Regions from separate parts of the Bacteroides graminisolvens genome, predicted to be linked through region 2. Evidence: riboswitches for the same ligand, from Rfam matches in the RefSeq annotation. Region 2 holds a riboswitch; each other region holds the start of a gene.
The links. A riboswitch is a leader RNA that binds a small molecule or an ion and turns the genes downstream of it on or off. The one in region 2 is predicted to bind cobalamin.

Region 1 (10,950 bases), 270 kb from region 2:
GGGCTCTCTTCTTTACAATAAAGCTACCAAAGCCTCGGAGATAAACATTCTCTTCCCTTGCCAAAGAAGTGACAACTGAGTCCATAAAAGCCTCCAGCGTTTTGTATACTGTGGCTCTGTCAATCCCAGTGTTCTTTGCAATCTCGTTTACAATATCTGCCTTAGTCATTTTTTCTAAAAAAAATATTATTGTTATACTATATATTAAATTCGTGAATTTTGGGAATGCAAATATATGGCTTTTTAGGTTGCTAAAAAAATATCTGCAGAACATTTTTCCAAAAAACTCCTTTATCAACAGCATTGGTATGCGCTGCATACAATAAAAAAGTATTATTTTTGAGCCGTATTTTATGAAATATAATATTATTCGATGGAAAAAGAGTTTGCCCGATTACTTATAGAGTGGTATCATGAGCATAAACGAGATTTGCCTTGGAGGAATACAAATGATCCTTATTTAATATGGATATCTGAGATTATTCTACAACAAACGCGTGTAGCGCAGGGTTATGCATATTATCAAAGATTTATAGAACGATTCCCTAATCTTGAGTCATTGGCAGCTTCAGAGGAAAATGAGGTGCTGAAGTATTGGCAAGGTTTGGGCTATTATTCACGAGCCAGAAACCTACATCAAGCTGCCATATCTGTGAACGGTGTTTTCCCTGTAAGATATGAAGATATTCTAAAACTAAAAGGTGTTGGTATCTATACTGCCGCAGCGATTTGTTCATTTGCTTATAATCAGCCGCATGCAGTTGTTGACGGCAATGTTTATAGGGTGCTGTCGCGATTCTTTGGTGTTAATGAACCAATTGATTCGGGTAAAGGAAAAAAGATATTTGCTTCTTTAGCACATGACTTGCTAGATAAAGTTCAGCCTGCATTATACAATCAGGCAATTATGGATTTTGGAGCACTTCAATGTACTCCTTTATCGCCAGACTGTACCGTTTGCCCCTTTAAAAACCGATGCTTCGCTTTTAATCATAACATGGTTTCCTCTTTGCCGATAAAACAAAATAAAACGAAGACATCCGAACGTTTTTTTTATTATTTATTGATTCGTGACAATGGCAATATTTATTTAAATAAACGAACGGAAAATGATATATGGAAAAACTTATATGAGTTGCCTTTAATAGAAAGTAATACAGCATTGGCAGTAGATGACTTTATTCGTAAACAAGAATTTGCTTCTATTTTTAAAGAGGATTCAGTTGTCAATGTAAGACTACTAAATAAAACAAAGCATGTGTTGTCGCACCGAATTATTTATGCTGATTTTTATGAACTTGATGCGCAAGATATAAAAATGGATTTTTTATCAAAATATACCAGGCTCAATATGGCCGATTTGGAGTTGTACCCTGTGTCTCGTCTAATGCATAACTTTTTTGAGAATTTCTTATAAAAGTTTCTTTTATTCTTGCATTGTGTTGTTATTCTATTTAATTTTGGCATCGAAACGTCAAAATGATGTTTGATAATAACCTTTTAAAAAAATAATTCTATGTCAGTAAATAAAGTGATTTTGTTGGGAAATGTTGGGAAAGATCCTGAAGTGAGATATTTGGATTCAGGTATAGCTGTTGCCAGCTTTCCATTAGCGACTTCAGACCGTGCTTATACATTGGCTAACGGAACGCAGGTGCCCGAAAGAACAGAATGGCACAATCTTGTTTTGTGGCGCGGTCTGGCAGAGACAGCAGAAAAATATGTGCATAAAGGTGATAAATTATATATTGAAGGAAAAATAAGAACTCGTTCGTATGACGATCAGGCTGGAGTGAAGCGATATGTTACGGAAATATTTGTGGATAACATGGAAATGCTTACTCCCAAAGGTACGTCAACAGGAACGTTTGCACCCAATCAACCGGCAAGCTCTGCTGCTCCTCAATCTCAACCTATAGTTGAGCCTGCTCGTGATGATAACTCAGCTGATGATTTACCTTTTTAAAAGTATAATATGAAGTTAAAAGTGATAGATGTGACTGCTTGAATAAACCATTATATCAGTCACTTTTAACCGAGTATATTGTTTAACTAAAATTACATTCTTTGGACCCGGATGCTTATTTATGCCAATTGGCTGTTTTTCTTAACGGTTTAACCGTAAATTCTCCTACTGCATCAGCAGTTGTTGCTATAATCTTTGCAGGTATATTGCTTCTTGTTTCTGGCTTTGCTTCAGCTTCTGAGATTGCTTTTTTCTCTCTAACACCATCTGATAAGAGTCAAATTGATTCACGTATTCATCCATCGGATGAAAAGATTAGTGATTTACTAGCTAGTTCAGAACGTTTATTAGCAACAATATTAATTACCAATAATTTTGTGAATGTGACTATCATAATGCTCTGCAATTATTTCTTCATGAGCATCTTTGAGTTTCATTCTCCTATTGTTGAATTCTTTGTTCTGACAATTGCATTAACTTTCCTTTTGCTGCTGTTTGGCGAAATTATGCCTAAAATATATTCAGCCCAAAAGGCTTTAGCTTTTTGTCGTTTCGCGGCTCCCGGTATATGGATGTTTCGTACATTATTTTATCCGGTATCATCTCTTTTAGTTCGTTCTACAAGTTTTCTAAATAAATACTTTGCCCGTAAAAATCGTAATATCTCGGTTGACGAATTGTCTCATGCGCTTGAATTAACTGATAAATCAGAACTTTCTGATGAAAATAAAATATTGGAAGGAATTATTCGTTTTGGGGCAGAAACGGCCAAAGAGGTCATGACCTCTCGTTTGGATGTTGTAGATCTTGAAATCAAGACTCCTTTTTCAGAAGTTGTGAACTGCATTATAGAGAATGCATATTCTAGAATACCTATATATTCTGGCTCCAGAGATAATATAAAAGGTATATTATACATAAAGGATTTACTTCCACACTTGAACAAAGGGGATAATTTTCGTTGGCAATCATTGATTCGTCCGGCTTACTTTGTACCTGAAACAAAGATGATTGATGACTTACTACGAGATTTTCAAGCTAATAAAATACACATAGCGGTTGTTGTCGATGAGTTTGGAGGTACATCCGGAATTGTGACCATGGAAGATATTATTGAAGAGATAGTGGGTGAGATACATGATGAGTATGATGATGAAGAAAGGACATATGCTGTTTTAAATGATCATACTTGGGTGTTTGAGGCCAAAACTCAACTAACTGATTTTTACAAAATTACTCAAACTGATGAAAGTGACTTTGAAAAAATAGCCGGTGATGCTGATACGTTAGCGGGTATGCTCTTGGAGATAAAAGGGGAGTTCCCGGCGCTACACGAAAAGGTGTCTTATAAAAAATATGATTTTGAAGTCTTAGCTATGGATAACCGTAGAATCTTAAAAGTTAAATTTTCCATCAATGAATCTGAACGTGAAACAAAAGCATAATTTGTTTATGGGCATATTTGCCTTTCTGCTTTTACTCTTGATTTTGTTTATTGCATAATTCCTCTTACAAGATGGGTTTATTTAAGGATTATAGAGGAGATGACTTCCGATTTTCTGTATGGAAGATGGAAGAGAATATTGATGAATTACTGACCCTTTTGCCGGATAATGAATGTTATGCACAACGATTGTCTCAGTTTTCATCTTTACATCGCCAATTAGAATGGCTGTCTGTTCGGGTTTTGCTGTATACTATGGTTGGAGAACACAAAGAAATAGTATATGAACAAAGCGGAAAGCCTTTTTTAAAAGATGGCTCCTATCATATCAGCATATCTCACACTCGTGGATATGTTACATTGATTTTGAGTGCTTTGCATCCTGTTGGTATTGATATTGAACAATACAGCGAGCGTGTATCTAAAGTATCTTCTCGATTTGTTCGTTCAGATGAAGTGGTCACTTTGTATAAAGGAGTGGACACTTGGTCCTTGTTGTTGCTTTGGTCTGCAAAAGAGGTCATGTTTAAATGCATGTCGCGTGTTGAGGTTGACTTTAAAAAGCATTTAAAAATCTTTCCTTTTCAGATAGCGGAAGAAGGAGTTTTGGAAGCACAGGAATATCATACGGCTGATCATCGATTGTTTAGCATTCATTATCTAGTACAGACAGACTTTGTATTGACTTGGTGTGTTGATAAGTTTTGATCGAAAAAAGTCTCAGATTGAGATTCTTTGCTATAACTGCTAAAATCCTTATCTGAGACTTTCTTTTTGAATGTATATATACTATTTTTGTGTTAGCGTTATACCGTCAATGCAAAAGTAACTGGGTGTTAGCATTCCCCATGAATTGTTATCCGTTGAAGCCATGCTGAACTCTATGTATGATGCGTTGTTTAGGCTTGACAAGTCTACCCATTGCCATGTGTTTATATTTATACTTTTTCCATCTCTGAAATCAGCTAAATAAAAATCAATACTTCCAATCTCTGCTTTTGAAGAAGTATAACCGGTTATTGTTAGTTTAAACCAATCGCCAGCCACAAATTTTTTGGCCATGCTATCTCCATCTTTAATAGATAAGTACGCATATGTTGAGTTGGTGACCCACATGCCTTTGAATTTGTATAAGTCAGGGTTTAGGTTGACAATTTTTGAAGGTGTGAAGCTATTCACGAAACTTGTGAGGTATACTTTTCCATATTTACCAATGCCTGTTATTGCACTGTTATTAGTATATCCCGGAGTGCTAATGTCTGTTTTATTCGTATAGATGAAACCTCCTCCAAAGCCCCATGAACCGTAATAATGATCAAATTCTAATAATGCTTGTTCATCTTTAAAGGTAGTATGGAAGTATGTATCATCATATTTGGTTCCAGTTGTAGAGCTATATTCGCTTTCAGTTTTACTTAGTTGGGATTCAAAACCGGCAACAACATTTACTTCGTCATCATCGCTGCAAGCGCAGAATATAAATGTAGATAATAATAATAGTAAAGATAATTTTTTCATAAAACTCTATTTTTTAGTTGTTTATAATTAAATGAATATTTATTTTGAAAAATGTAAATTTTCTATGGTGAGTATTTCTGTTGAGGCTTCACCCATCCAGCCGCAATCTTGATTGATGGCTGAATATACTTTGATGAAGTTAACCTTGTCCAGTTGCACGCTATTTCCGTATTCGTCTACAGCCCACTCAATTTTGAATTGACTCTGTTCTGTATTGTTGGGATGATTGTCTGCATATCCCCACTCAAAACAATACGACACCCAATGCTGACTTACGCTGTTCCCTTCGTTTACTGCATTGTCCGGTAGCCTGCTACCTGTAAAAGTGATAGTATTATCCATCCATGCCGGATAGTATGAATCTTGTTTGTGGTATATATTTCGATATATAAACCCTTCATTTCCTTGATTGTCGGTCCATCTTACGTTTTCATCAAGCGGAGAAGGACGGTAATAAGTTATTTGATAATTTCTGATTACTTTATCCGAATGATACTCACTACCGGCTAGTTCATACCATTTGTCGTCTGCTACTCCGTTCCCGTTAATATCTGTGGATACTAATACGATTCCGGGCTCCGAACTACCTCCAAGCTTACCCGATGCAGTACCATACATATCGTAATAAGCATTGCCGTAAATTTTGAAATCATATTCTCCCTGTACGTTTTTAATGGCGTGATTAAAGCCTAAAATGATATATCCGCCAAAGCTTCCTAAGCTCAACAGTGACTTATCTTTTATTAATTTATTCGCGTATGCTAAAACGTCATCTTTACCATATCCGGGCAAATATGCCGTAGTCGAAGTATTCATATATTGGGAAGGAGCAGGCACATATTCCAAAACCTTGCTAGCAAAAGCCTCAGATGTATCTTCGTTATTTTCATCAATAACGCTTTGTGAAGCGACATCAGAAAATGCTACAGTGTTTGGGTTTAACCCAATGTTTTTTAGTTTAAACTGCAACTTTCCTTGGGGACTAAAGCACAGTAAATCACCCGTTACCTTATAATCATAGGCGTCGGTAATGTAAATGTTTCCATTGTATGGATTGATGTTTATGGCGTAAGGTGTTGTGATACTTGTTCCATCGGTTATGAAGTTTTCTCGCTCTATCGATTCTGTTTTAATATTAAATACCTTAATCGAAGATTCGCCCGACGAATAATCATAATTGTACATGTAGGCATAATCATCATTGATTGCAAAGTTTAAAACAGCAAAATTGAATGATTCAACCACCTTATCTTGGCTACTGTCTATTCTTACCAGTTTGTAATCTCCATGCTGCAAATTTCCCCTTGTAACTACATACACATCTCCATACTTGTCTGCTAGAATTTTACCCGGATTGCTTCCCATAATAATCTTTTTAATTTCTTTAAATGAAGCAATATCAATAACGGAAACAGTGTTGTCATAATTTGGATTATCCAGTCCACCTGAGTTTGAAACATATAGTTTATTGTTCTGAACACATAGTCCATCTGGATTTCGACCAACTTGCGTTAACGCTTCAATAGCAAGGCTTGTGGTATCAATGCGAGCAACGGTTCCGTCAAATGAGCAGACATAGGCTTTATTCTCAAAAAAAGTGATGTAACGAGGTTGTCTTGAGCTACCGTTTTCTGTCAACATACCAATCTGTTTCAATGAAGTGCCGGTTTTTAAATCAATCACCTCTATTTGGCTGGAAACATTGACAACAACATAGAGTTTTGAACCATATATAGCCATATCATTGGCCGTATCACCTAATCCTCTCTTATTTATTTTCTTAAAGTAGTCTGGCGTTTGTGTGCCATTGCTGAATGAGTAGTGCATTAAGGTGCTATTGTTTAAGTTAAATAGCCCCTCGTTGAGAACATAAATCTCAGCAGTTCCGGCCTCCGGAACAATAACCTCATTTTCGCTATAAGCTGGAGCATCCGTCATGTCATCACAGCTGCCCATGCAAAATGCTCCAATGATAATTAATATATATAAATAAATTCTTTTCATTTAATAAACAATTTTAATAGTGGCACGTAAAGAGCGTCCCGGCATTGGGAAATTTTTGACTACCTCATAATTCTTATTGGCCAGATTCAGCAATTCCAAATTGAAAGACGCCAATGTGTTTGCTATCTTTGTTTCTTTACTTAACGAAACACTATGATCTTGATAACTTTCAAGTCTGTTTTCTGGTAAATTCTGTCCAAGGGTATACCTTTTGCCTACCCACAACAATGAATACGACAAATTCATCAACGGAGTTTCGATACCAAACTGCCCCGATCCTGATACCCGAGGGGTATATGCTATCTGATTCTTGTAGGTATGATTGGTTGGGTTTGTTATATCCAATGCTCTTTGATATGTATGATTACATGAAATATTGAGGCGGATATTTTCAGATGGCTGTAATACCACTTTGGTTGTTATATCAACGCCTTTGATCTCCACTTTACCAAGATTTACCATACTCCATATAAATATATTCTTTGTTGGAGTTGCAATGATCTTATCATTTATTTTGTTATAGTAACCGTCTATAGTAGCCGATAGATATGGAACAAAATGATTGATTTTTTTGCTATATGTTACTCCCATGTTGTATTGAGCAGATTTCTCTGGAGACAAGTCTCTATTTCCTATTTCTCCATAATACAAGTCGTTAAAACTTGGTTGTCTAAAGCTGTTTTTATAGAACATTCTAATGCGAAGTTCTTCCTCTTTTAACACTTTAAATGATAAACTTATATCTGGATTTATTTTTCTGTATTTTCTGTTGGCATCTTCTGTTTGAGTCCTTTCCTCGATGACTGTAGCTAGTAATGATGCTGTGAGTGTTACGCGTTCAGTAACGTATTTTCCTGCCAATGCCGTAAGCCATGCGTAACGTGTCGGTTTAGCAAAGTTGGTGAGATTGGCGTTTAAAGTACTAATGCTTCCATCTGTTGATAGTGATAACGAGACATGATTCCAACCCCTGAAAAGTACTCCGGTTGAAGCATAGTATTCTTGTTGGTAGTAAGTGTTTTCCGTTTTACCATTAATACCTTTGTAGTCAGGATCCAGATAATGTTGATAAGACCAATTCCACTTAGCAGATGCTTGTAACGCCCATCTGTTGTTTAATTCCTTCTTGTATTTGCTTTGTATAAAGACATTTTTATCCCATAAATGCTGGGAAGCATAATCGTAGTACAAGGTAGTAGCTCCGGGTAAATCACGCGAAGATTGAAAATAATAAGCTTTTAGACGTAATTGCTCTTTGTCGGATAAATTCCCAAACAATTCACTTTCTATTCGCAGATTTTCTACTTTTGTGTTTTTTCGTTTTTCTTGTGAAATGCTGTCGTTGTTATTGCCATAATGCATGGTATAGGGATATTTCCCGTCGGCCGACATCCATTCGCTATTAAAAGAGTATAGCCATTTGTCACTACTTTTGTGTTCTATTCTTAACGAAGGATTTATTAAGCCCCATGAACCTGATTTTAACGACACATAGGCATTAGTCGATTTATCTTTTTTGAACGAAGGTGTTAGCGTTTGAATATTGAGCTGTCCGGCCGATGCGAATAATCTGGCCGGCTGGAATATGTTATCAGTTTGCCCATTGCTAACGGTAAGCCTGTCAATGTTATCAAGTGAAAATCGGCCAATATCAATTTGTCCGGTTTGGCAATCGCTTATGGCCACCCCGTCATAAGAAACCACAGTGTGTTCCGCTCCTAAACTGCGGAGTGAAATCGTTTTTAGACCTCCAATGCCGCCATAGTCTTTTACTATAACACCGGCCAAATGTTTAACCGCATCTGATACCTGTAATACATTTAAACTACGTAACTCTTTTGCTGTTATAACCTGTATCGGAATGGCGGCTCTGGTTTCTCTTATTTGGTAGGGTTCTGAAATAGTTATCTCCGGAATTGCGTATATACGTGTTGTGTCAAGCTTATGCTGTTGGGCAAAGCTTGATTGAGCATACAGCGACACTAGTGCCACTATTATACCGTGAAGAAATTTACGAATCAAAAGACTATTTATTTTCATAAGCTCGTTGCTCTTTCCTCGAGAGCAGTGATTAATTACGCACGGCAGGTCTTCTGACTTGTTTCAACTGTTTGCGCCTTCCCGGATTTCCCAGTGGCTAAAGGTATTGCTAACAGCTATTTTGTGAAACTTACAGCAGCGGGACTGTTCAGGACTTTCACCTGATTCCCTTTTAATCGCATCTCTGTTAAAAGATTAGCGAACCTATGCGTTGCAAAGATATGAATAATTTAGTATTTAGTAAGAATGATGCAGCTATTTTATTTTTCTTTTGCAAGAGTGAACACAAACTCCAGGCCACCTTGCTGACTGTTTTTGGCAGAAATACTTCCTCCGTGAATGATTACTGCATTTTTAACGATGGCCAAACCCAGTCCGGTTCCACCTAACTTTCTGGAGCGGCCTTTGTCAACTCTGTAGAATCTTTCAAAGAGACGATTCAAATGCTCGGGAGATACACCTACACCAGTATCAGAGAAGCTAAAATAATAATAGTTCTCGTCTTCGCGGAAACAGTTTATGTATATCTGAATGTTACTGCCGGCATAAGCAATTGCATTGTCGGTCAGGTTTCTGAATATGGAATAAATCAATGAATAATTTCCACGAATTTGGATATTCTTTTTTAATGAGTTGATAACAGAAATTTTCCTCTCTTCAAGCTCCAATGAAACTTCATTAATTATATTATTTACGATGGCACTGATATCGACTTTTTCCATTTCAATCATACTGGCCGCTTCATCCATTCGCGTGAGAACAGAAATATCGCGTAGCAAAATTGTTAGTCTGTTGCTTTGAGCATAGCATCGTTCCAGAAATACCTTCATTTTGTCGGCTGGAATATTATCATTATTAACAATTGTTTCCAAATATCCTTGAATACTGCTCACAGGGGTTTTCAGTTCGTGTGCTATGTTTTGGGTTAGTTGTCTTTTCAGCCTAACTTGCTCTTCTTCCATTGTGATATCATTAATAGAAATTTCAAAGCTCAAGTCTTGAAATATAATGCACTCAACGGTGAATGTACGACCATTTTTGTTAATAGTTACAGACATTCTTTTCTCTTCCTTTTGTATAGGCCTGTTTTGCATTTTGCCAATAAAGTCAGTTATAACCTGTAACTCGCTGATAGTAAAGACATCCTCTGAACTTAATAAGTTGGAGTCTGATATTAAATTGGCATATTGATTAAAGAGATTATTCACTAATATCTCCTTTTTCTCTTTCGTAAATATGCCAAGTCCCTCGTGTGAAATTTGCAAGTGAGTAATTAGTTTCTCTCTCTCGATATAAAGAGCTTCCTTGGTTTCATGCAATCTTTTGTATATTTCTATAATATGATGAGATATCTCACCGAGTTCATTTTGTGAGGTCGCAGATTCAAGAGCAATTTCTATTGGCTCGTTTCTATCTGCGCGCTGTGCAAACTCCCTTAGTTGCTTAATTGAAACACCTAACTTTTGAGTGAATTTATAAAAAATAAATATAAGAACAAGCGTTATAAAACCGGTAAACCATAAATAGTGGCGGTCGGTTTTAAGGCTATTTGTGAGATTTACATTATAGGGTAATGCCGTTCTGACAATGAAATCGGGATAAGCTGTAGCTGAATAGAAATATGAGACTCCTGTTGTTTGGGATGTTCTGCGAACGTCATATCCGTTGCCCTTTTTTAATGCTCTTTGTATTTCCTTGCGCTCAATGTGATTTTTTAATTTGCTTTTATCTTTTTCGTAACTGTCATATACAACATCACCGTTGGGTTTGATTACAGTAACCCTCAAATCGGTTAATGTGTATTTTTTTACATAATAATCAAGATATTGTTCTTTCGAATGAGCACTATCTTCATGTATTTCCTCATAAAGTCTGCTGTTGTAATCTTGTAATTTGGAATGGAGCAACTCTATTTTATACTCTTTCTCTCTTTGATATTGATAAGTCAAAAAACAGACTACGAATACGAGAAATAAAG
Region 2 (10,950 bases):
AACAAGCAGCTTTGTAACGCTATAATCAGTGTTCCCCGATATATAAATGCCGGTTTTATAGAGTAGCTGTCGCAGTCCGGCATCCGACAACTACCATCTTCTTATAAAGTAACTCCGGTTTTGAAAATTGAAATTTCACGGAACCCTTTCTTCTCATTGTTAACTAATTCACCGCTGGCCACACGAATGATGTAATCAATAAATCGTTCACATGTTTTTTCCATGGGTTCGTTTTCAACAATAACTCCCGCGTTGAAGTCTATCCATCCCGGTTTTCTTTCTGCCAAGCCCGAGTTAGTAGAGATCTTCATCGTAGGAACATACGTTCCGAAAGGAGTACCGCGTCCGGTGGTGAAAAGTACCATGTGACAACCTGCCGATGCCAACGCCGTTGAGGCTACCAGGTCATTGCCCGGCGCAGACAATAGGCTGAGGCCTTTCACTTTCAAGCGTTCGCCATAAGGCAGAACTCCCGAAACGTAGCTCTTTCCGCATTTCTGTGTGCAGCCCAGCGCTTTCTCTTCCAGTGTAGAGATACCTCCGGCCTTGTTTCCGGGTGAAGGGTTCTCGCCAACAGGTTCGCCGTGTGAAAGGAAATATTCTTTGAAGTCATTGATCAGGTGAACGGTTTGGTTGAACAAATCTTTGTTCTCGCAACGATTCATTAAGATGGTTTCTGCGCCAAACATTTCGGGAACTTCCGTTAATACGCTGGTTCCGCCCTGTGCGATAAGGAAATCAGAGAACATACCCAACAATGGGTTTGCAGTGATACCCGAGAAGCCGTCGGATCCGCCGCACTTCAAGCCTACGCGAAGTTCAGACAAAGGAACATCTACACGAACATCTTTGGATGCTTTCGCATACAGGTCGCGAAGTATTTTCATGCCTTCTTCATATTCGTCGCCAACTTTCTGTGTTACGAGGAATGAAACCCTGTCTTGATCATAATCTCCCAGGAATTCTCTGAAAGCATCGGGTTGGTTGTTTTCGCAACCCAAACCAACTACCAATACGGCACCGGCATTGGGGTGGAGCACCATGTCACGTAAAATCTTACGTGTGTTTTCATGATCGTCACCTAACTGTGAGCAACCGTAGTTGTGAGGGTAGGCCACAATGGCATCAACGCCTTTGCCTTCGGTTTCTTTACGCAAACTGTCGGCTAGTTGGGCTATAATTCCGTTAACACATCCCACAGTCGGAATGATCCATATTTCGTTACGAATACCCACTTCGCCACTCTTGCGGCGATAGCCTTTAAACGTAAGGTCTTTCTGGGGAATATCCAACGAAACTTGCTGAGGGTTGTAAGAGTAATCAAGCAATCCTGCCAAGTTTGTTTTGATATTGGTTTCATTCATCCACTCACCTTGCTTCTTGGCGGTAGTGGCATGTCCGATCGGGTATCCGTATTTTATAATGTTTTCGCCTTCTGCTAAATCGTTCAGAGCAAATTTATGTCCGACCGGGATGTCTTCCTTTAGCGTAACTTGTATTCCGTTGACTACAATATTTTCTCCTGCAGACAGATTATCTATTGCCACAGCTACGTTGTCGGCCGGATTAATTTGTAAATACTTTGTTTTCATCAGTTTCTATTTTAAATTTATTATCTGGGTATCTTCAGGTAGAAATCAATGTTTTCTGCCGTCAGAAGATCTATAGGCATGTAATTAATGCAAGTAACTTCTTTCTTCAAGATAAGATAGTCACACAATGTTTTGATACCGTTGAGTCCCTGTAATTCGGGTTGCTGCGCTATTAAAAACGTAACACTTCCTTCTTTCAGGCAAGTGATATTGCGTTCCAGCAAATCGTATCCTATCAGGTTAAACGGTATTTGTTGTCTTTGGTTTAAATATTCTCCGATAATGTATGCTTTTGAATTGAATGTAATTCCGAAACGTACATCGGGATGTTGCCGGAAGAAATCATCCAGCATGCTGTTGTCTTCACTGGGTCTTTTGGCATGGAGGTTTAATTCCAGTATGCGGCAGTCGGGATAATGCTCTTTCATGTATTGTCGGAACCCGATCTCTCTGTTCTCTTGCTGGTTTGAACCCACAATGCCTTCGTTTATCTTTCTGAAAATGACAATCTCCTTTTCGTTTTGGGTGAGCATCATCAACATCCGCGCTGCGAAATAACCGCTCTGGTGGGAGTTTTGACCGAAGAATGCCAACGGGCGAAGTTCATTTATGTTTGAGTCTATATATATATAAGGTATACTACATGTGTTGAGGGCATCGGTAAGCACCTTGGTGTATTGCGGTGCCGTAGGCGCCAGAAGAACCCCATCCGGTTTGGCGTCGACAATGGCTTTGCCTGCATCAACAAATGAATGATAGTCGTAAGGATCATAATAAGATATTTGTGCCGAGGTGTTGAAGTCAGAATAGTTGGCCAATGCTTCTTTGATTCCGGTTTCAACGGCCGTCCAATATTCGCCTTCCAGATGTTGCGGCAACAAACACGCAAAAGAATACCGTTTATTCGATGCCAGAGCACTGGCATACATGTTGGGCTGATAGTTGAGTTGCTCCAGTATTTCTTCCACTCTTTTGCGACTGGCTTCAGAAACACCGCTTCGTCCATGAATCACACGGTCTACAGTCCCTACAGATACATCTGCTAGTCTGGCTATATCTTTAATTCTGATTCTATCCGGTAACTTATTCATTTTTGCTTTGTATTATGGGGTTGTGTGCCCGCACACAATAATAATCTTAATATTTTCGACACAAATATATAACAATTTTTGTAATTACGAAAATTATCGTATCTTTGTGCCCGCACACGAGACACAAACAAGAGGTTTAAATGTCTCGGAAAAAGGGTCTAAAACCTTTTGTTTAAGAGCCTTTTGCTATCAATGATTATAATTTGAAACTTAACAATATTAATAACTTATTTGAATTAAACAGAATTATGGGAAAGAAAGTTGTTACTTTTGGGGAAATTATGCTTCGTTTGGCAACTCCGGGTTACCTAAGATTTTCACAAGCTAAAGAATTTACTGCTACTTTTGGCGGTGGAGAAGCGAATGTGGCAGTTTCATTGGCAAACTATGGTCTTGACACTGAATTTGTAACCCGTCTTCCTAAGAACGATATTGCTCAATCTTGTATCATGGATTTACGTGCACACAATGTGGGCACAAAAGAAATAATCTTTGGTGGCGAACGTGTTGGTATTTACTTTTTAGAAACAGGTGCGGTTGCCCGTGCTTCTAAAGTAGTTTACGACCGTGCTCATTCTTCAATTTCTACTATCGAACCGGGAATGGTTAACTGGAAAGAAGTATTCAAAGATGCTCAGTGGTTCCACTGGACCGGTATTACACCTGCTTTGTCGCAAGGTGCTGCCGATGCTTGTTTGGAAGCTATCAAAGTTGCCAATGAAATGGGAGTAACCGTTTCATGCGACCTGAACTACCGCAAGAATCTTTGGAAATACGGTAAAACGGCCGATGAGGTGATGCCTGCTTTGGTAGAAGGTTGTGATGTTATTTTGGGTAACGAAGAAGATTGCGAAAAGGTATTCGGTATCAAACCCGAAGGATTTGACGTAACTGCTACCGGTGGTGAAGTGAATTCTGCCGAATTTGAATCTGTATGTACTCAGATGATGAAGAAGTTCCCCCGTTGCAAGAAGATGATCGTAACTCTTCGTGGTGCAATCAATGCAAACCACAACACTTGGGGTGGCGTTCTTTACTCTGACGGTTCTTTGAAAGTTTCAAAAAGATATGATATCACACACATCGTTGACCGCGTAGGTGGTGGTGACTCATTCATGGGAGGTCTTATCTACGGTTTGATCAGCTATCCTACTGATGATCAGAAAGCGCTTGAGTTTGCTGTTGCTGCTTCATGCTTGAAACATACTATCTATGGTGACTTCAACCTGGTAACAGTAGCTGAAGTTGAAAACCTGATGAAAGGTGACGGTTCGGGTCGTGTTAGCAGATAATATCTTACCTATTAATTGATAAAAGAAATGGCAAAATTTAATAAAATACAGGTGCTCAATGCAATGGCAAGCACCGGAATGGTTCCCGTTTTTTACCACAAAGACGTTGAAGTTGCTAAGAATGTTGTAAAGGCTTGTTATGACGGTGGTGTTCGTGCATTCGAATTTACCAATCGTGGCGACTTTGCACAAGATGTTTTCGCTGAATTGGTGAAATGGGCTGCAAAAGAATGTCCTGAAATGGTTATGGGTATCGGCTCTATCGTTGATCCGGGTACTGCTGCATTATACATTCAGTTAGGTGCTAACTTCGTGGTTGGTCCGTTGTTCAATCCCGAAATTGCTAAAATCTGTAACCGTCGTTTGATTCCTTATACTCCGGGTTGCGGATCTGTATCTGAAATCGGTTTTGCTCAGGAATTAGGATGCGATTTATGCAAGGTATTCCCTGCCGGCAATGTAGGCGGTCCTTCATTCGTGAAGAACGTGAAAGCTCCTATGCCATGGTCTATGCTGATGGTTACCGGTGGTGTTGAGCCTACTAAAGAGAACTTGACTGCTTGGATTAAAGCCGGAGTTACTTGTGTGGGTATGGGTTCTAATCTTTTCCCTAAAGAAGTAGTTGATGCTCAGGACTGGGGATGGATTGTTGCGAAGTGTCAAGAAGCTTTCGGCTATATTGCTGAAGCTAGAAAATAATGATATTTACTAATGCGGCCATCTGCTTGTAAAGGCAAATGGCCGGTTAGTAATAAAATATGCCTCGATTAAAAGGGTTAGTTAGTTAATATTATTAGAGGCATATTTTTCCCATTTTGTTTAAAGGTGTTTAAGGGGACAACCATCGGAATGATTTTGTTAGTGAATCATTTCGGTGGTTTGTTTTTTTTATTTGTTCTTGTTAACCAGTTTATTCATAAAACGGGTTGCGGTGAACGATTGTCTGTGGAAAATAAACACAGGAATGGCAGCGCCCACAACTAAGGCAAACAATACAAAGATGGTGGTTATACCGTTTCTGAAGAATTGTTCGATGTAATTGAATGAAGCCGTCTGATCCGTGCTTTGCATGAATTTGGTGAGTGCCAGAATGCTTTTGTAGGCAAACATTCCCGGAATCATTGGGAGCAATGAGGGGAAAGAGAATACTTCTGCCGGACAATGGATGAATTTGGCAAACGGAATAGCCAGCAAACCAATGGATACGGCTGCACAAAATGATGCAGTGGCAATATCCATTGTGAACATTTCAGTGTGTAGCAGAAAATAACGCAGTCCATGTCCTACTGCAGCCAGAAATGCCGAAATAGCCAATGCCTTACGAGGCGGATTAGAGATGATGGCAAAACCTATCGCTGCAACGGCGGCAAACAATCCGTCGTATATGATTGCTTGAATAAATTCGTAATCTATCATAAGGCGCTGACTCCTGTAATTAAAAGTGTTATCGATAAGCCTATTGCTATACAGATAATGAGCAAGCAGGCATTAATAAATCGCGAGGTTCCGGCCAATACATGCCCGTCAATAATATCCATAATGGAGTTTATCAATGGAACACCCGGTATCAGGTAGAGCACACTCGTACCTAAAGCCATATCGGGCGTATTACCCCAATGAAACAAATAACCGGTACTACCAATGATGGAAGCAATAAATGAGGAAATAATGAAAACGGCTAAATGATTCCAATGTCTTTCTATTAAGAATTGGCGAACAAAGAAACCGGCCAGGGTGGCTACGAATACAATGCCCATGGAAGTGACGTCTCCCTGGAAAAGCCTGCAGAACGATGCGTTGGCACAAGCAACCAGGAATAAAACCAACCATTTGCTTTCACGCGGTTTGTTTATAATCTCATGGTATCGCTGCTTGAGCTCATCAAGTCCCAGCCTGTTGTCGTAGGCTTCCCAGCTAAGCGTGCTTAGCTTAGAGTTGACGGCAAAGTTCAGAGCCATAGGCTTGATCCTGCTTACTGTACTATACGAATGAGAGTTGTCGGCATCTCTCAAAGTCATAATGATGGTTTTTTGAAAAATAGTCATGTCCAGGTCGAATCCAAAAGACTCGGCAATTCGGGTGGTATTTCTCACAACACGCGAAGTTTGCACACCTACAGCCATTAAGGAGGTGGAGTAATCGGACAAAAACTTGGATAGTTCTTTCAGTTCGTGGTGAATGTCCATACAAAAATAAATGTGAAATATCAGTTCAGGCCGCAAAGTTACAAAAAAAACGAAGTTGATATACATACTTCTAGGTATTTGATATGTTTTAAGATAAAGTTATCTTTGTAGCATTGAATAACTAATAATTTGTCTGATGGAACACGAACATCACCACCATCATGATCATACTACCGTGATCACGTCTTTAAATAAGTTGTTTTTGATTGGTATCGGACTTAACATTGCTTTTGTCATTGCTGAGTTTAGCATTGGAATCTATTATAATTCGCTGGGACTTATATCTGATGCGGGACATAATCTGAGTGATGTAGCTAGTTTGATTCTGGCTATGCTTGCTTTTCGTCTGGCGCAAATCGCACCGAATGGAAGATACACGTACGGATATAAAAAGAGTACGGTGCTTGTTTCCTTGTTGAATGCTATTATTTTGTTGATTGCCGTTGGTATTATTCTGGGCGAAAGCTTGGGCAAACTTGTTAATCCGCAACCTGTAGAGGGTGTGGCTATTGCTTGGACGGCCGGTGTGGGTGTGTTTATCAACGGAATAACTGCCTGGTTGTTTATGAAAGACAAGGATAAAGATTTGAATGTGAAGGGAGCTTACATGCACATGGCTGCCGATGCGTTGGTTTCCGTAGGAGTTGTTTTCTCGGGGATACTTATTTCATACACCGGCTGGTCCATCATAGATCCCCTCATTGGTGTTGTCATTGCCTGTATTATTATTTATTCTACCTGGTCTTTGTTGCATGATAGCATTAGGCTGTCGCTCGACGGAGTTCCGGTAGGAACTGACGGAGAGAAAATCAGAGAGCAAATTATGGAAGTCGCTGATGTTGTAGAATGCCACCACTTGCACATCTGGGCCATAAGTACAACGGAAACGGCGCTGACTGCACACATTGTTATTGAAAACTTTAGCGTACTCGAAGTGGTGAAGAAAGAGGTGAAAACCATCTTGTTGAACTCCGGAATCAGGCACGTGACATTGGAGTTTGAAGATGTAGAAAACTCTTGTTCGGAGCACAAATGTTAAAAATACATTCTACCAGCTATTTGTGTTAATTAACAACAGATTGCTTTGCTTATTCATTCTTTTCCATATATTTGCATTCATGAATGGTTTATCGCTACTTTTCGGTAGCGGTAATTAAAAGGGAATCGGGTGTAAATCCCGGACAGTCCCGCTGCTGTGAAGCTTTATTTTCAACGTTTTGATAATTAATACCCCTTTAACCACTGGCCTTAGCCGGGAAGGTTTATCAAAACGGAAGCTAAGTCAGAAGACCTGCCATCTGTTTGAAGTCTATATTCTTCGTGGGTTAAGAGTATAGTACAAGATAAAATCAATTTAATATTTTACGTATGGAAAACATCAGGCCTCCGTTCAAGATTGACATTGCAGGTGCGTTTCTTTTGCCTCAGGCGTTGAAAGAAGCTCGCGAGCAATATCGGAATGAGCAGATTTCTTTGGTTACATTACGTGCTATGGAAGATGCTGAAATCCGCAATCTGGTAGAACGACTTAAGTCGGCGGGATTACAAGTAGTTACAGACGGGCGTTTTCGTAATGCCATGTGGCCGCTTGACTTTATGTGGAGTTTTGAAGGTGTACAACCCGTAAACGCTAAGAAGACCGGTATTTGTCTGAACGGAAGAATTGATTTTCATCACCATCCTGTTATCGATGATTTCATGTTTCTGACGGGCGTCACCGGGGGAGATGTAATTGCCAAACAGGTTTTGCCGGCACCTTCACTTTTGTTGTCTGAAGTGTTGAAAACAGATGCTGAGCAGTTGGACGTTTTTTATGAAGACAGAGAATTGTTAGTCTCAGATATAAGTGCAAGCTACTGTAAATTGATTCAGAAATTGTATGATTCGGGATGTCGGTACATACAGTTTGATGATTCTTCGAGGAGTGTCTGTGAAGAGGGTATTGCCTTGAATAATTTGGTTTTGGAAGCAATTCCGGCTGATTTGTATGTTTCATTTCATGCTTCTGTCGATATGTTATCGGCGATAAGAGGAGTGAAGGCTTTTTTCTTGGATTATGATGATGAATGTTGCGGGCGTACAAGTCTGCTGTGGTTCATCAAAGAACAGAAAGCTACATTCGGATTTATTCCGTCACATTATCCGATGCCCGATGAGCTGGATGAGATCTATGAAAAGATAGACGAAGTAACACCTTATATTGCACTAAACAGGTTAAGTTTATGTGTGCCTAATGCGCAGGTATTGCCCAATGAGGGGTATGAAACCGCGCTTAAGAAACAATGGACTACCATTGACATGGCCATGATAGCTGCTAAAAAGCTGTGGGGCCAGACCGAATGATTTCTTTATAACTAGTATATTTTCTAAGAAATAAACTCTGCCAAGTTTATTTAGGAAGCCCGGGCGAAGTGATTCGATCGGGCTTTAATCTTTCTCGGGCAGCCCGAAAAAAGTCTGTTTACTCTTTCATACAATCAAAAAAGAGTGCCTTGTTTAAGGGCACTCTTTGAAAAAAATACAAGTTAAATAAGAAAAACAACTATAACTTTGACGAAATGTATAACGGTTATATCTATTATGAATGTTTAGTTAAGGCATTCTGTTTTCAACTTTTCAATCCAGTTGTCAATACGCTGATCGGTCAAATCGTCCTGATTAACTTCATCAAGAGCCAGACCTACGAATTTGCCGTCGACTACAGAAATTGAAGAATCAAACGTATAACCGTCTGTTTCAGTTCTTCCGCAGAATGTACAACCGGTTTCTTTTAGTTCTTCGTATAGATTACCCATGCCGTTGCAGAATGTGTCACTGTATGAATCAGAATCACCACAACCAAATAACGCAACGAACTTGTGAGAAATACCGGCCGCTTTCAGTACTTTAACACCATCGTACCAGTCGTCTTGCAGTTCACCGTCACCCCATGTGGCCGATCCTAAAACCAACACATCATATTTGTTAACTAACTCTTCCGAAATCTTGGCTGCATCGTGTAAATCAGACTTTTCAACGCCCAATTTTGCTGCGATTTTACGTGCCACATCTTCTGTAGTTCCTGTAGTGGAACCATAAAATATACCTATTTTACTCATAACTACTTTTTAATTGATTTTGTTATGTGCAAATATATGGCCAAAATAATCACTATTCAATCCCTATTTATAGTGGAAATACAACTTATGAGTACCTACATATTGTTATTTTGAGAAAAATACCTAATTTTAGTGATTGTGCGCGCACAAAATTATGTGTTAATTTGCACCAACTAATATATAATAGGTATTTTATGGACAAAATTCAGAAATACAAACCGGCCGATAAGATGAGTGATCTCATCTGTGATAACTATTCCTTGTTACAAGTAATGAGCCGTTTCGGACTCTCGCTTGGCTTTGGTGATAAAACCGTTAAAGAGGTATGCCAGATGAATGGGGTTGACTACCGTACTTTTCTCACGGTGGTGAACTTTGTTGAAGAGGGATATTCGCGAATGAATGATGATTCTGATGATATATCCATTCCCGCTTTGGTTGATTATCTTCGTCAATCACATATTTATTTTCTTGATTTCTCTTTGCCGAGTATTCGTCGCAAATTGCTTGACTCCATTGACTACTCCGAAAAGGAAGTAGTTGTGCTCATGCTTAATTTCTTTGACTCGTACGTTAGCGAGGTGAGGAAACACATGGAATACGAAGAAAAGACTGTCTTCAAGTATGTTGATGATTTGCTCCATAATCAGGCGCCAAAAAATTATCAGATCAGTACATTTTCAAAACACCACGACCAAATCAGTGAGAAACTGACCGAATTGAAGAATATCATTATCAAATATTGCCCTTCTAACGCAAACAATAACCTGCTCAATGCAGCTCTGTTTGATATATTCGCCTGTGAAGAGGCGTTGGACTCGCACTGCAAGGTAGAAGATCTTATTTTTGTTCCGGCCATTTTGAAACTGGAGAGGAGGGTGAGACATGATTAAAAATAATGAGGTGATCCGAATAGCTATCGCCGAATCATCTGTTATTATCCGTAGCGGTTTGTCGGTTGCGTTGAAACGTTTGCCTAGTCTCAAGGTGCAGTCGGTAGAACTAGGTTCTATAGAAGCTTTGAATGATTGCTTGCGCTCTCAACCCATTGATATTTTGATTGTGAGTCCCAATTTCGGCAATTACTTTGATGTGCTCCGTTTTAAGGAAAGCCCCATTGGCAAGGGAATCAGTGTCATAGCATTAGTAAGTACCTTTATCGATGCTTCTGTATTGAGTAAATATGATGATTCCATATCCGTTTATGATGACTTAGAGGTAATATCCAATAAAATAAGTCGCCTGCAGAACATTGAATCCGATGACGATAGCGATAGCCAAGAAGCATTGAGCCAACGAGAGAAAGAAATAGTAGTGTGTGTAGTGAAAGGAATGACCAATAAAGAGATTGCAGAGCAACTCTATTTGTCAATTCATACAGTAATTACTCACCGCAGAAACATAAGTAAGAAGTTGCAGATACACAGTGCAGCCGGTCTTACCATTTATGCAATTGTTAATAAGTTAGTGGAAATAGGGGAGGTAAAAGGCATATAATTTAAAAAGTGTCAATATTACACTTTATGCTTTTGTAATTCCGATAATCTATATATCTTTGCAGTGCAATTAAGAAATTAATTTTCGCTCAAATAAGTATCAGGTATTAGTTTGAGAATAGTTTTCAGGTAAAAGATTTAGGATAACAATTAGGTTTTAGAGTTTTTAAGGTAACAAGGTAGAAAAAAGAAAAG
Region 3 (10,950 bases), 810 kb from region 2:
ACGGTATGGCACCGAAGCGACCGTTCAGGTAACCCTTTTCAATGTCAAGATCGGCACGGGGTTTAAACTCGTGAAGCGTATAGAGCTGGGTGCTTTGTTCTTCTTTGTTCTTCTGTGCAAACCAGATTTCATCGGCACGGAAAATGTTACAGTTAAGCAAACTCGATTCATGCGTGGTGAAGATAAGCTGCCCTTTTATGTTGCTGTTATCCATAATTTTATGAATGAGCTTATGCAAAATAGAAGGGTGAAGACTGCGGTCCAATTCGTCAATCACAAACGTACTTTTAGTTTCCAGCAAGCCGTAAATCATAGGTAAGAAAAAAGTCAACCTTTGTGTGCCGTCCGATTCATTTTCCATGCCAAAAATGTAATTACTGTTACCTACGGTATGCTTGCTTACAAGCGTCTTGGCAACGTACTTGTTCCCTTCTTTGAAAGCACCAAACATAGTTTCTTCTAGCATTCCATTTGCTTGCTCGTCAATGTCTAATATTTTTTTAATGTGTTCAATCTGTTGGCGATCCATTGAATATTGATTGAAGAGTTCATCCAAATCCCAACTTTTTAGATCGAGTGACTGAATGCCCAAATCGAAAGAATGGAAGAGTTCGTTGGAGAAAACTCTAAAATCTTCGTTTAGACTCAAAGCTGTAATCAATGCCGGACTTTTGGACTCAGGATATATGACGAATAAATCATTCTTAAACCACTCGAGCACGTCATTTATTTCGTCGTATTTCAGGGAGTCGTTTTTCGAAATAAACAATTCATTGGGTTTTAAGAGATTTTCCTCCATCAAACTGATCAGCATCTTGTTTTTATAAGTCTGCACAAACTTTGAATCGGGCTTTATAGAAGGAAGTCCTGTTTCGGCAGAGTGCACTCTCTCAAAAACAGCTTTCGGGTTACCGATACCTGTACGATAAAGCCACTCTTCAAGCACCATGTCATCATCGAATGCAATGCCGTAGGTGTATATTTTGTCATCAGCGGTTGAAAATTCAATTTCTAGCTGAATGGGTAATTTCTGATTCTCTTCCTGGAATTTGAATTTATATTTTGATACACTTGAGGCGACTTTGCCTGCGAGAACAAAATTCTTTAGTGATGCAAGAGCCTTAATCATGTTTGACTTTCCGGCACCGTTGGCTCCGTATATGGTAGATGCTTTAAGCACATGAATATCCTTCTTGATGGAATACACATGATCTTTGTGAGTTCGTAACGAGGTAGCTGCCAGCATATTGAACTCGGTTTCCTGATTGAATGATAGGAAATTGGTGATGTTAAACCTGATTAGCATAACTGTAAGCGGTTTGATTCTTAATTATTATGCAAATGAAACGAAAAAATCTCTTATTTAGTTCTACTTATGCCTTTTATTTTATTAAAACGTGTGATTTAAGAGATTTTTTCGTTCTAAATGCTCTGTTTCATCACCCTTCCTCTTTCACGGCTCCCCCAACGCCCCAACAATCAGCTTCACCTGGGCGGGCGTATATCGACGGGCATTGGCAGCCAGTCCCGCTTGTTGCAGGGCGGTGCCCAGTCCGGGAAACCGACCGATCCAATCGTTAAACGAGGCCAGCGCACTGCGCGGATGCAGGTGTGGCAGGTACAGAGCCGCCAGCTCGCCTTTGCCGTAGCTGCGGATAAGAAATGCGGGTTCTTCAGTAGTGGTTATCATCTTCTTTATTTTCTTGTAAATGTACAAAAAATACTCTATGAAAACAAACTAGCTGCCCACTTTTTCCATGCAAAAAGGCACTGTAAACGAAGATAACGGAAGATAACACACGGTAAATCAGGCTAACTCATGCTATCTCATACGGCACCAGCTCCATGCACTACCTTCGCCGATGTAGTATTAATCTTAAAACAAAAAATTATGTCAGTAAGTGTAGTGCGCTATCAGCGCAAAAAACGCATTGGCGATGCCAGCTCGCCAAACATCTATGTGTTGAAACAAAAGCCCGGCACATCCAAGGTTCACACCATCGAGATGATTGCCAGCGACATCGAAACCATCGGTTCGCTCTCGCAAGAAGACGTAACCCACGTGATGAAGGCCTTTGTGCGACGCATGAAGAAGGTGCTCGTGGAGGGCAACCGCGTGAAGGTGGACGGACTGGGCACGTTTTACATCACCCTGAAATGTCCCGGGGTGGAGACGGAGAAAGATTGCGTGGTGAAGAACATCGCCAAGGTGAACCTTCGCTTCATGGTCGACAACGGTTTGCGGTTGGCCAACAGCTCTACCGCTACCACCCGAAGCGGTGATAACAACATCGACTTTGTGATCGACTCCGGCGTGGCGGGTACCGGCAACACAGGCGGCACAACGCCAACAGATCCCACGAATCCCACGGATCCCACCAATCCGGGCGGTGATGAAGATGATCCAAACGGATAAGCTGAGTATTAACGTTAACAATGAACCATGATGAAGAAGATTGTAGAACAATTACTGGAGTGCCTTTTGGCACTCCTGCCGTTCTTCAAGAAGAAGAACGCCAAGGAAGTGAAGGAATTCAGTGACCTGATAACCGGTCAGTACGAGTTCCTGGTTACCCAGCTCGAAAAGGTGCTGAAAGATTACTTCGAGCTGAGCGCACGAGTCAAGGAGATGCACACCGAGATGTTTGGTTTGAAGGAACAACTGGCTCGTTCGCTGAGCGAGCAATGCACCGTTCGCGAATGTTTATCCAGACAGTAGGGGGTATGCGAGCCATCAACCTGATTGTGGTGCACTGCTCTGCCACGCGTGAGGATCGCGATTTTACGGAACAGGATCTGGATGCCGCTCACCGGGCACGTGGTTTTCAGGGTGCGGGTTACCATTTTTACATCCGCAAAGACGGTCGCATTGTGAACACGCGTGCGGTAGAGCTTCCCGGAGCACATGCCCGGGGGCATAACACGGCTAGCATTGGTGTTTGCTACGAAGGTGGACTAGATGCCCAGGGTTGTGCCAAAGACACGCGCACGGCTGCTCAGAAGGAGTCGCTTACGGCTCTGCTGCACGAGTTGCAGCGTGATTATCCGGGTAGTGTGGTGTGTGGTCATCGGGACTTGAGTCCGGACCTGAACGGTAACGGTCGCATTGATCCGCACGAGCGTTTGAAGGAGTGCCCTAGTTATTCAGTCAACGATGAACTGTAACAGTTGAGTTAATAACAAAAGCAGCGAAACTTGCCGGTTAAGGTGGTTTCGCTGCTTTTTTTGTTAGATAATTGAAGGCGACTTAGTAATCTATCAGATTAAAATACTATTTTTGTTATCTATAACTAAGAGGAAGCAAAATGAAATCGTTAGAAGTCAAGAAGTACAAGAATTTTGAGCACCTGACATTGAATGATTTGGCCAACATCAATTTGATTGTTGGAAAAAACAACGTGGGTAAATCTGCTCTGCTTGAGGCCGTATCTATATTTGCGTCAAACGGAGATTTGGAGCAAATAAAAGCTGTGTTGGCAAGTCGGGGAGAAGGTGTTGGCTCTTCGTCTTCGGTTGAGAAATTGGCTGAAAAAGAGATGGAACGATTTCTTTCTTTGTACCATCAATGGAATGTGCCGGATTTTTTAAATCATCCCATTGAAATATCTGCAAACGAGAAGTTATCCGGTCGTAAAACAAAATTTTCTATGCGCTTAGCCGGGTATATCAAGAGTCTAGAAACAGATTCGCAAGGTTTTGAAAGACCGTATAAATTGCTGGAAGATAATAATGAGGCGATGTTTGAAAATCCCGATATACACATTGGACTGTTGTTGAGCTATGACGAACGTAAAACGTTTTATATGTTTAACGGGGAACGCAAAAGAAATCCGGCTGAGGGATTGAACGCTTTTGAATACGTGCGCACGAATCAAATCATGGGAGATAAGAACCCCAAATTGTATGATAAGATAGCGCTAACTCCGAATGAAAAGTATATTATTAAGGCTCTCCAAATTATTGAACCGCAAATTGAAAACATCAATTTTTTGAAAGACGACAAGGCACCCGGCCAATCGGATGAACGTGTTCCGTTTGTAGTCCTTAAGAATGAGTCTAAACGATATCGGCTTAGCGCAATGGGTGATGGTATCAATAGAATTCTGACTATTATATTGGCCATGTTGAATTGCGAAAACGGAGTTTTATTGATTGACGAATTTGAGAATGGATTGCATTACTCTGTTCAGTATCAACTATGGAAGGTCATAAATGATCTTTCAACGAAACTAAATGTACAAGTGTTTGCAACGACTCACAGTATGGATACACTTAGAAGCCTGTCTGAATTGATCAATGACTATCCAATAGAAGAAATGCAAGACAAGGTAGCTTGTTATTACTTGCAAAGAACCCAAACAAATGAAATAAAAGGCTATCGTTACAGTGCCGATAATTTTGAGTTTTTGATCAATAAAGGGGAGGATATCAGATGAGTAAGGTTTGCATCTTTATTGAGAGTGATAAGGAAACTACAAATGAAGGGCATTTTGTTCGTCACATAGCTGAACTGATTTATGCTGGTGATTCAAAAGAAATAGAAATCGTTGGAACAGGTGGATATACAAACTTAGATCAGTTTGCTGTTCAGATGCAAAGAAATACAGATAATGGCATAAAGAATTTAGTGATTTTTGATGCTGACTTTCCCAAAGAGGGTGGATTTGAGAAGAGAAACCTCAAACTGTTGAATCTCAAAGAGAAAGAAAAGGTAGACTTTGAATTGTTTCTTTTCCCCAATAACCAAGATAACGGAACATTTGAGCATCTTTTAGAGCATCTTGCAACAGAAGAGCACAAAGGTTTGCTGGAATGTTTTGAGGGCTACGAGAGCTGCATAAGAGGCCGAAATAATCCTAAGTATGTATCTCCTAACCAGAAAGCTAAAATGTATGCTTATGTTAGTACACAAACAGATCCGAATGATATAAAAATGTTCAAAAAGGGCGATTGGCGTTTTAACCAAGCAGATTTGTGGAATTTAGAAGTTGACTACTTAACACCCTTGAAAGACTTTCTTTCTTCACATTTGAAGTAAGCATTACCACATACTATTCAATATAATAAAAGCAGCGAAACTGACCTATTAAGGTGGTTTCGCTGCTTTTTTTGTTAGTCGTTAATGCTAGGTGCTACAAATCATCTTCCAGCGCGGTGCTCTTGGCATAAGCGGTGCTTTTGGCTTCGAAGAAATCGGTCTTCACGGTGTTGGCATTTGAGTATTGCGCCACCCAGTGCATGCTTTCGGGCTCTTTCTGGTGCTCCTCATACAACACGCCAAAGCCGAGGCTCTTCCAGCGGAGGTTGCCCAGGTAATGAATGTAGTCGTTTATCATGGTGCGGTTTAGCCCCTGTATGTCGTCGCCAATAACGTACTGTCCCCATTCTATCTCCTGCCTTACGCCTTCGCGCATCATCTCTTCGTATAGCTTGATGCGTTGGGGGGTAAACAGTTCGGGCTCCTCTTTCTTAAGTTCCAGAATGATGTTGCGAAACAGCCACAGGTGAGTGTTTTCATCGCGGTTGATGTAACGGATCTCTTGTGCCGAGCCCGACATCTTTCCGTTGCGGCTCAGGTTGTAGAAAAACATAAACCCACTGTAGAAGTAGATGCCCTCAAGTATGAAGTTGGCAATGAGGGTTTTCATCAGCGTAAAGCCGTCCTGACTCTCCTGAAACTCATTGTAGCAGTTGCCCACAAAGGTGTTTCGTTTCAGCAGATGCTCATCTGTTTTCCATTGGTATAAGATGTCGTTGCGCTCTTCCGGACTACAGATAGAGTCGAGCATGTAGCTGTAACTCTGACTGTGCACACACTCCTGAAACGCCTGAATGTGCAGGCAGAGGTTTACCTCGTTGGCCGTAATGTACTCGCTGATGGCAGGCAGGTTGTTGCTTTGCAGGGAGTCCAGAAAGACGAGGAAGCTGAGGATTTTATCGTAGGCAGCTCGCTCTGCCTGAGCCAGGTTGGGGTAGTCTTTAGCGTCTTGGGTGAGGTTTATCTCTTCCGGTATCCAGAAGTTATTCATGGCTTGTCGGTACCAGTCGCTTACCCACTTGTAACGCATGTTGTTAAAGTCATTGAGGTTGGTGGTTTTTCCGCCTATGATTCTTCGGAGGCGTACCTCGGTATCGCCCGATGGGTTGAACAGGGCGTTCTTCTTTAATTTCTTTATATCCATAATTGTGGTTATTTTTATGTTATCGGGTTAAGAGGCACAGCTTTCGCACTCTTCTACTTCAAGTGATTTGCTGCGCACATAATACAAGGTTTTTACGTTGCACTCCCATGCCAGCAAGTACAAATCGAGCAATTGCCGCAAGGTGAATTGGTTGGTGATGTAGAGATTCATGCTTTGTGCCTGATCGATGTGCCGTTGGCGCACGCCGGCTGCACGTATGCTCCACGACTGCTCCATCTGGTAGGCGCTTTTGTATAGCCAATGGGTCTTGTCAGACAGGGCAGGGGCTACCCGGGGCAGCATGGCATCTTTCTTCTCTTCGAGGAAGAAGCGTTGCATAACGGGGTCTGTCCCGGCAGTGGTTCCGGCAATGATGCTGGTGCTGCTGGTGGGTGCAATGGCCAGCAGGTATGCGTTGCGCATGCCTTGTGCGGCTACTTTGCCTGCCAGCTCGTTCCACTGGGGTGAGTGGTAGTTGCGCTTGGTGAAATAAGCACCGGTTTGCCAGTCGCTTCCTTCAAAATGGGCGTACTTTCCTTTTTCTTTGGCGAGTTGTGTGCTTGCTGTTATGGCGGCGTAGTTGATGCGCTCGAAAACGGTATCGGCAAAGTGCAGGTGTTCCTCACTTTCCCAACGGATGCCACGAATGGCTAGTGCATGGTGGTAGCCGCTTACGCCCAGTCCGATGCTGCGGAATCGCTGATTGGTTATCTGAGCAAAGGGAACGGGGTAGAAGTTGAGGTCTATCACGTTGTCGAGTGCACGTACCACGGTGGCTATTTTGTCTTGCATTTGTTGTTCGTCTTCCAGAGGTAGGTGCCCTAGCGACAAGCTGGCGAGGTTGCAAACCACAAAGTCGCCCGGGCGTACTGTTTTTACCACCACGGTGTCGCCGTCTTCGGTACGTATTTCGGTGGAAATGCTTTCAATGGCCGACATGTTTTGTGCTATCTCCGTGCACAGGTTGGAGCAGTAAATAATGCCTTGGTGGTTGTTGGGGTTGGCCCTGTTCACCGTGTCGCGGTTGAAGGCAAAGGGTGCTCCCGTTTCAATAGACGATCGCAGGATCAGTCTCACAAGGTCTTTGATGACTATGGTACGTTTGCTCAGGCGCGGATCGTTTACGCAGTCGTGGTATTTGCGTTCCCACTCTTCACCGTAGGAGTCTTCCAGGCAATAGCCTTTGACACTCATTATTTCGTTGGGACAAAACAGGTGCCACGGCTGGTTCATGTCTTGGCGTACCATCTTCCAGAACAAGTCGGAGTAGCACACAGCAGGGAAAATGTCGTGCGCCTTCATGCGGTCGTCACCGTTGTTGGTGCGTAGTTGCAGGAACTCGGGCAGGTCTTTGTGCCACACATCCAGATACACGGCTACGGCTCCCTGACGTATGCCCAGCTGGTCAACCGCAACAGCCGTGTCATTCACCAGCTTAATCCAGCGGATTACACCGCCTGCTACGCCTTTAAACCCGCGTATGCTGCCGCCTGCTGCACGTACCTTGCCGAAGTAAAGTCCCATGCCTCCGCCAAACTTGCTCACCATGGCAAAGTTGTCTATGCTGCGGTAAATGCCCTCCAGACTGTCGGGCACGGTGTCTATGAAACAGCTCGATAGTTGGTGGTAGGGTTTGCGGGCATTGGCCAGGGTAGGGGTTGCCATGGTTACTTCCAGCCGGCTGAGTATGTCGTAAAATCGTTGCACCCACAGCAGTCGTTGGTTGGTTTCGGGCATGGCCAGATGAAGGGCGATGCCCAGATACATTTCTTGCACGGATTCCATCGGTTCGTGGTGGTGTGTGCGGATGAGGTAACGTTTCACCAACAGATCCAAGCCGGAGTAGTTGAACAGCTTGTCGCGCTCGATGCGCATAAAGGCAGCCGCTTCCTCTATTTCGGCAGGGCTATAAGACTCTAATATGTAGCTGCCATACAAGCCCTGATCAGTGAGGTAACGCAGCTTGTCGTAGAAACTGTGAATGCCCGCTAGCTCGGCTTGTATGTGCAGTTTCTTTGCTAAGCAGAAGTTTAACAGGCGGGCAGCTATAAACTCCCAGTCGGGAGCCTCTTGGGTGGTCAGTTCCACCGCTGCTTTGATGAGGGCGTTGAGCCGTTCATCGGCACTCATGTCGGGTTTGCAAAAGCCGGTGAACTTCTCGGCCAGCACGGTGAGGCAGTACTCCTTGGCGGTGAAGTCGGCCTGAATTTCTTTGAGCAGGTCGGCCAGCGTATCATCTGCCGTAGTGTCAACAATCTGTTGGAGGGCTTTGCGACGTTCGGTGCGCTGCCAGCGGTACAGGATGTAGCTTTTGGCTTCGGCATAGTAACCTTGCTCCATCAAGCAACGTTCCACCTCATCTTGAATGCGCTCCACATGGCGACTGTCTTCATTGTTCTCTAAAAAGAGTTCTACTTCTTTCACCAGACTATAAACAACATCATGTGTTGTGGCCTTGCCGGTGCTGGCAAAGCTTTTTTGTATGGCAACGGCTATTTTTTCTCTGTTATAGGATTCCGTTGTCCCATTTCTCTTAACTATTTGCATGAAATACGTTGAGATAAATTAGTGTATCTTTTCGTTCTGATTCCCTAACCCACGAGTGGAAACAGCCTTTAATGAATGGCAGGTCTTCTGACTTACTCCTCGTTTCCGACGCCTTCCCGTTCATCCGTTTCTAGGGTATGATACAGTGGCAATAGGTTTGTATCGGAAAGTTTACAGAGTTTCACAGCAGCGGGACTGTTCAGGATTTACACCCGATTCCCTTTTAATCCGAATAGCAGGAATGCTTATGCGGAACCAATTCGCGATAAAGATAAGCGTATTCTTATTTATCTCGATACAACTGAATGCATATTAATCTTTAAAGATTCTAAATAACTGTTTGACGGGTAGTGATGCTATGGTTAAATAGATATATATTTGTCATTCATCAGTGGTTGATGATAGTTAATCTTTTTAATTTAATAACAATGAAACAATTTACTTTACTAGCACTGCTAATCTTTACTTCTTTTGTGGCACCCTTTACTTCGCTGGCTTGTTCTGCCTTTTTGTTGAACGGCAAGGGTTACAGTGTGATTGGCTTTAATGAGAACTGGAAATCGATGCCGGGCATGGTGGTTATTAATGGCAGAGGGGTGCAAAAGACGGGCATGAGTTGGAAACAACTGGTTTCCGAAACACCAGTACCTGAACAACAAGCCAAGTGGACTTCACGCTACGGATCTGTGAGCTTCAATCTTTTAGGTGTAGATATGCCGTGTTACGGAATTAATGAAAAAGGATTGTTTATTGTAGAACTTTATCTGGCTAAAACGTACTCTATCGCTGATGAAAAAAAAGTTAACTTATTTTGGGGACACTGGATTCAGTACCAACTCGATAATTTTGCTACGGTAGGTGAAGTGGTGGCGCACCTGAATGAAGCGCCTGTTATCGACTGGTGGCCTGGGTTTCCGGGTAGTCATTTCTTTCTGAGTGATAAAAAGGGAAACACGGCTGCCGTTGAGCTGATAGACGGCAAGTACGTTATTTCAACAAGGAAAACAATGCCTGTACCTGTTTTATGCAACAAACCTTATCAACAAGAACTGAATACGCTCAATGCTTACAAGGCTTTTGGTGGCGAGCAGGAATTCGACATGACTAAGACTAAGCTTGAATGGTCGGAAAGATACACGAAGGCCGCTCACTACATGAAGTTTTACAATGCAAAGGCAGACGGTGATCCCATCATTTATGCGTGGAATGCGCTCAATAACATTGGTCGTGGCGAGTGGCAGTTGATTTATGATGTCCTTCACACCAACATTCAGTTTCGTACCGACGCAAGCAAGGATGTTAAGACAATTGATATGAAGGCCATTGATTTTTCTGCCAAGACTCCTTTGTTTCTGGATATAAACGCACCGCTCACTGGCGAGGTACTGAGTCAGTTTGCACCGCTCACTCTTTCGGTAAACAAGGAATATGTTACAAAAGGTTTCCCTATTGGCTATGAGAATGCTGAGTTTGCCAACGGAGAAGCTTTTGTAACGCTTCAGCAGAATATAGACCGTTATGTACGTTCAACGTATTTCAATACTCCACAGTAAGTTCTCTGTCTTCCGAATTGATTTTCGGAGTGGTGTAAGCCACTTACCAGGCGAATGCTTGTGTGGTAGTATCCTTTATTTTTTAATGGTCTCAAAAATCGTCTTCATCCAGGGTTGTTCTTTGGGTTGATAGGATAGTTCCTTTTTCAGTTCCTCTACCTTGGTTATGCGGTGAGCGGAGAGCGGGTGTGTGCTCAGTATCTGGGGCATGAAACCCGACGATTCCTTCTGCAAATGCAGCAAGAGCTTGGTCATGCCGTTGGGGTCAATGTGGTTGGCAATGAGCAGTTCCACAGCACCACGGTCGGCCTCGGTTTCAAACTCGCGTGAGTAGGTGAGGCTGCTTAGTGTGTGCACGTTCTGGCTGATGACGCCCATGATGCCGTTCACATCACTCAGCACGGCGGAGAGGAAGAGGTAGCCCGACAAGTCGCGCGCCAGCATCTTCATGGAGTGGCGGTGGTTTACGTGCATGGCTTCGTGTGCCAATACACCGGCCAGTTCCTCGTAGCTGTCCATGGCATCAAGCAATCCGGAGTACACCACAATTTCACCGTTGGGCAGTGCGTAGGCATTCACCACACTGGAGTTGACCAAGGTAAAGCGCAGCGGACGGCTGTTGCCGAAATTCATCAGTGCGGCAAACTGCTGTAGCTGTACGGTCTTTA

Region 1: another riboswitch for cobalamin. It lies ahead of ACKPCE_RS08750 (TonB-dependent receptor plug domain-containing protein); the one in region 2 lies ahead of ACKPCE_RS09830 (uroporphyrinogen decarboxylase/cobalamine-independent methonine synthase family protein).
Region 3: another riboswitch for cobalamin. It lies ahead of ACKPCE_RS13465 (ribonucleoside-diphosphate reductase subunit alpha); the one in region 2 lies ahead of ACKPCE_RS09830 (uroporphyrinogen decarboxylase/cobalamine-independent methonine synthase family protein).

What each region holds. Positions count from the first base shown of each region.
Region 1 is NZ_OY762556.1:2,112,300-2,123,249, forward strand. Features, by position in the region: gene ACKPCE_RS08715 (HU family DNA-binding protein) at 1-169, opposite strand, end outside; gene mutY (A/G-specific adenine glycosylase) at 374-1,417, shown strand; gene ACKPCE_RS08725 (single-stranded DNA-binding protein) at 1,517-1,966, shown strand; gene gldE (gliding motility-associated protein GldE) at 2,068-3,411, shown strand; gene ACKPCE_RS08735 (4'-phosphopantetheinyl transferase family protein) at 3,483-4,118, shown strand; gene ACKPCE_RS08740 (DUF4465 domain-containing protein) at 4,200-4,928, opposite strand; gene ACKPCE_RS08745 (YncE family protein) at 4,968-6,932, opposite strand; gene ACKPCE_RS08750 (TonB-dependent receptor plug domain-containing protein) at 6,933-8,966, opposite strand; cobalamin riboswitch at 8,999-9,196, opposite strand; gene ACKPCE_RS08755 (two-component system sensor histidine kinase PhoR) at 9,233-10,950, opposite strand, start outside.
Region 2 is NZ_OY762556.1:2,377,625-2,388,574, forward strand. Features, by position in the region: gene ACKPCE_RS09795 (UxaA family hydrolase) at 102-1,592, opposite strand; gene ACKPCE_RS09800 (LacI family DNA-binding transcriptional regulator) at 1,613-2,683, opposite strand; gene ACKPCE_RS09805 (sugar kinase) at 2,932-3,975, shown strand; gene ACKPCE_RS09810 (bifunctional 4-hydroxy-2-oxoglutarate aldolase/2-dehydro-3-deoxy-phosphogluconate aldolase) at 4,003-4,674, shown strand; gene ACKPCE_RS09815 (threonine/serine exporter family protein) at 4,864-5,391, opposite strand; gene ACKPCE_RS09820 (threonine/serine exporter family protein) at 5,388-6,161, opposite strand; gene ACKPCE_RS09825 (cation diffusion facilitator family transporter) at 6,298-7,200, shown strand; cobalamin riboswitch at 7,268-7,474, shown strand; gene ACKPCE_RS09830 (uroporphyrinogen decarboxylase/cobalamine-independent methonine synthase family protein) at 7,530-8,504, shown strand; gene fldA (flavodoxin FldA) at 8,750-9,259, opposite strand; gene ACKPCE_RS09840 (hemerythrin domain-containing protein) at 9,454-10,152, shown strand; gene ACKPCE_RS09845 (response regulator transcription factor) at 10,148-10,756, shown strand.
Region 3 is NZ_OY762556.1:3,187,663-3,198,612, reverse strand. Features, by position in the region: gene ACKPCE_RS13505 (AAA family ATPase) at 1-1,306, opposite strand, end outside; gene ACKPCE_RS13500 (DUF4248 domain-containing protein) at 1,454-1,690, opposite strand; gene ACKPCE_RS13495 (HU family DNA-binding protein) at 1,889-2,416, shown strand; gene ACKPCE_RS13490 (hypothetical protein) at 2,447-2,719, shown strand; gene ACKPCE_RS13485 (N-acetylmuramoyl-L-alanine amidase) at 2,725-3,165, shown strand; gene ACKPCE_RS13480 (AAA family ATPase) at 3,306-4,436, shown strand; gene ACKPCE_RS13475 (DUF3226 domain-containing protein) at 4,433-5,038, shown strand; gene ACKPCE_RS13470 (ribonucleotide-diphosphate reductase subunit beta) at 5,133-6,182, opposite strand; gene ACKPCE_RS13465 (ribonucleoside-diphosphate reductase subunit alpha) at 6,210-8,729, opposite strand; cobalamin riboswitch at 8,790-9,004, opposite strand; gene ACKPCE_RS13460 (linear amide C-N hydrolase) at 9,158-10,282, shown strand; gene ACKPCE_RS13455 (M48 family metallopeptidase) at 10,358-10,950, opposite strand, start outside.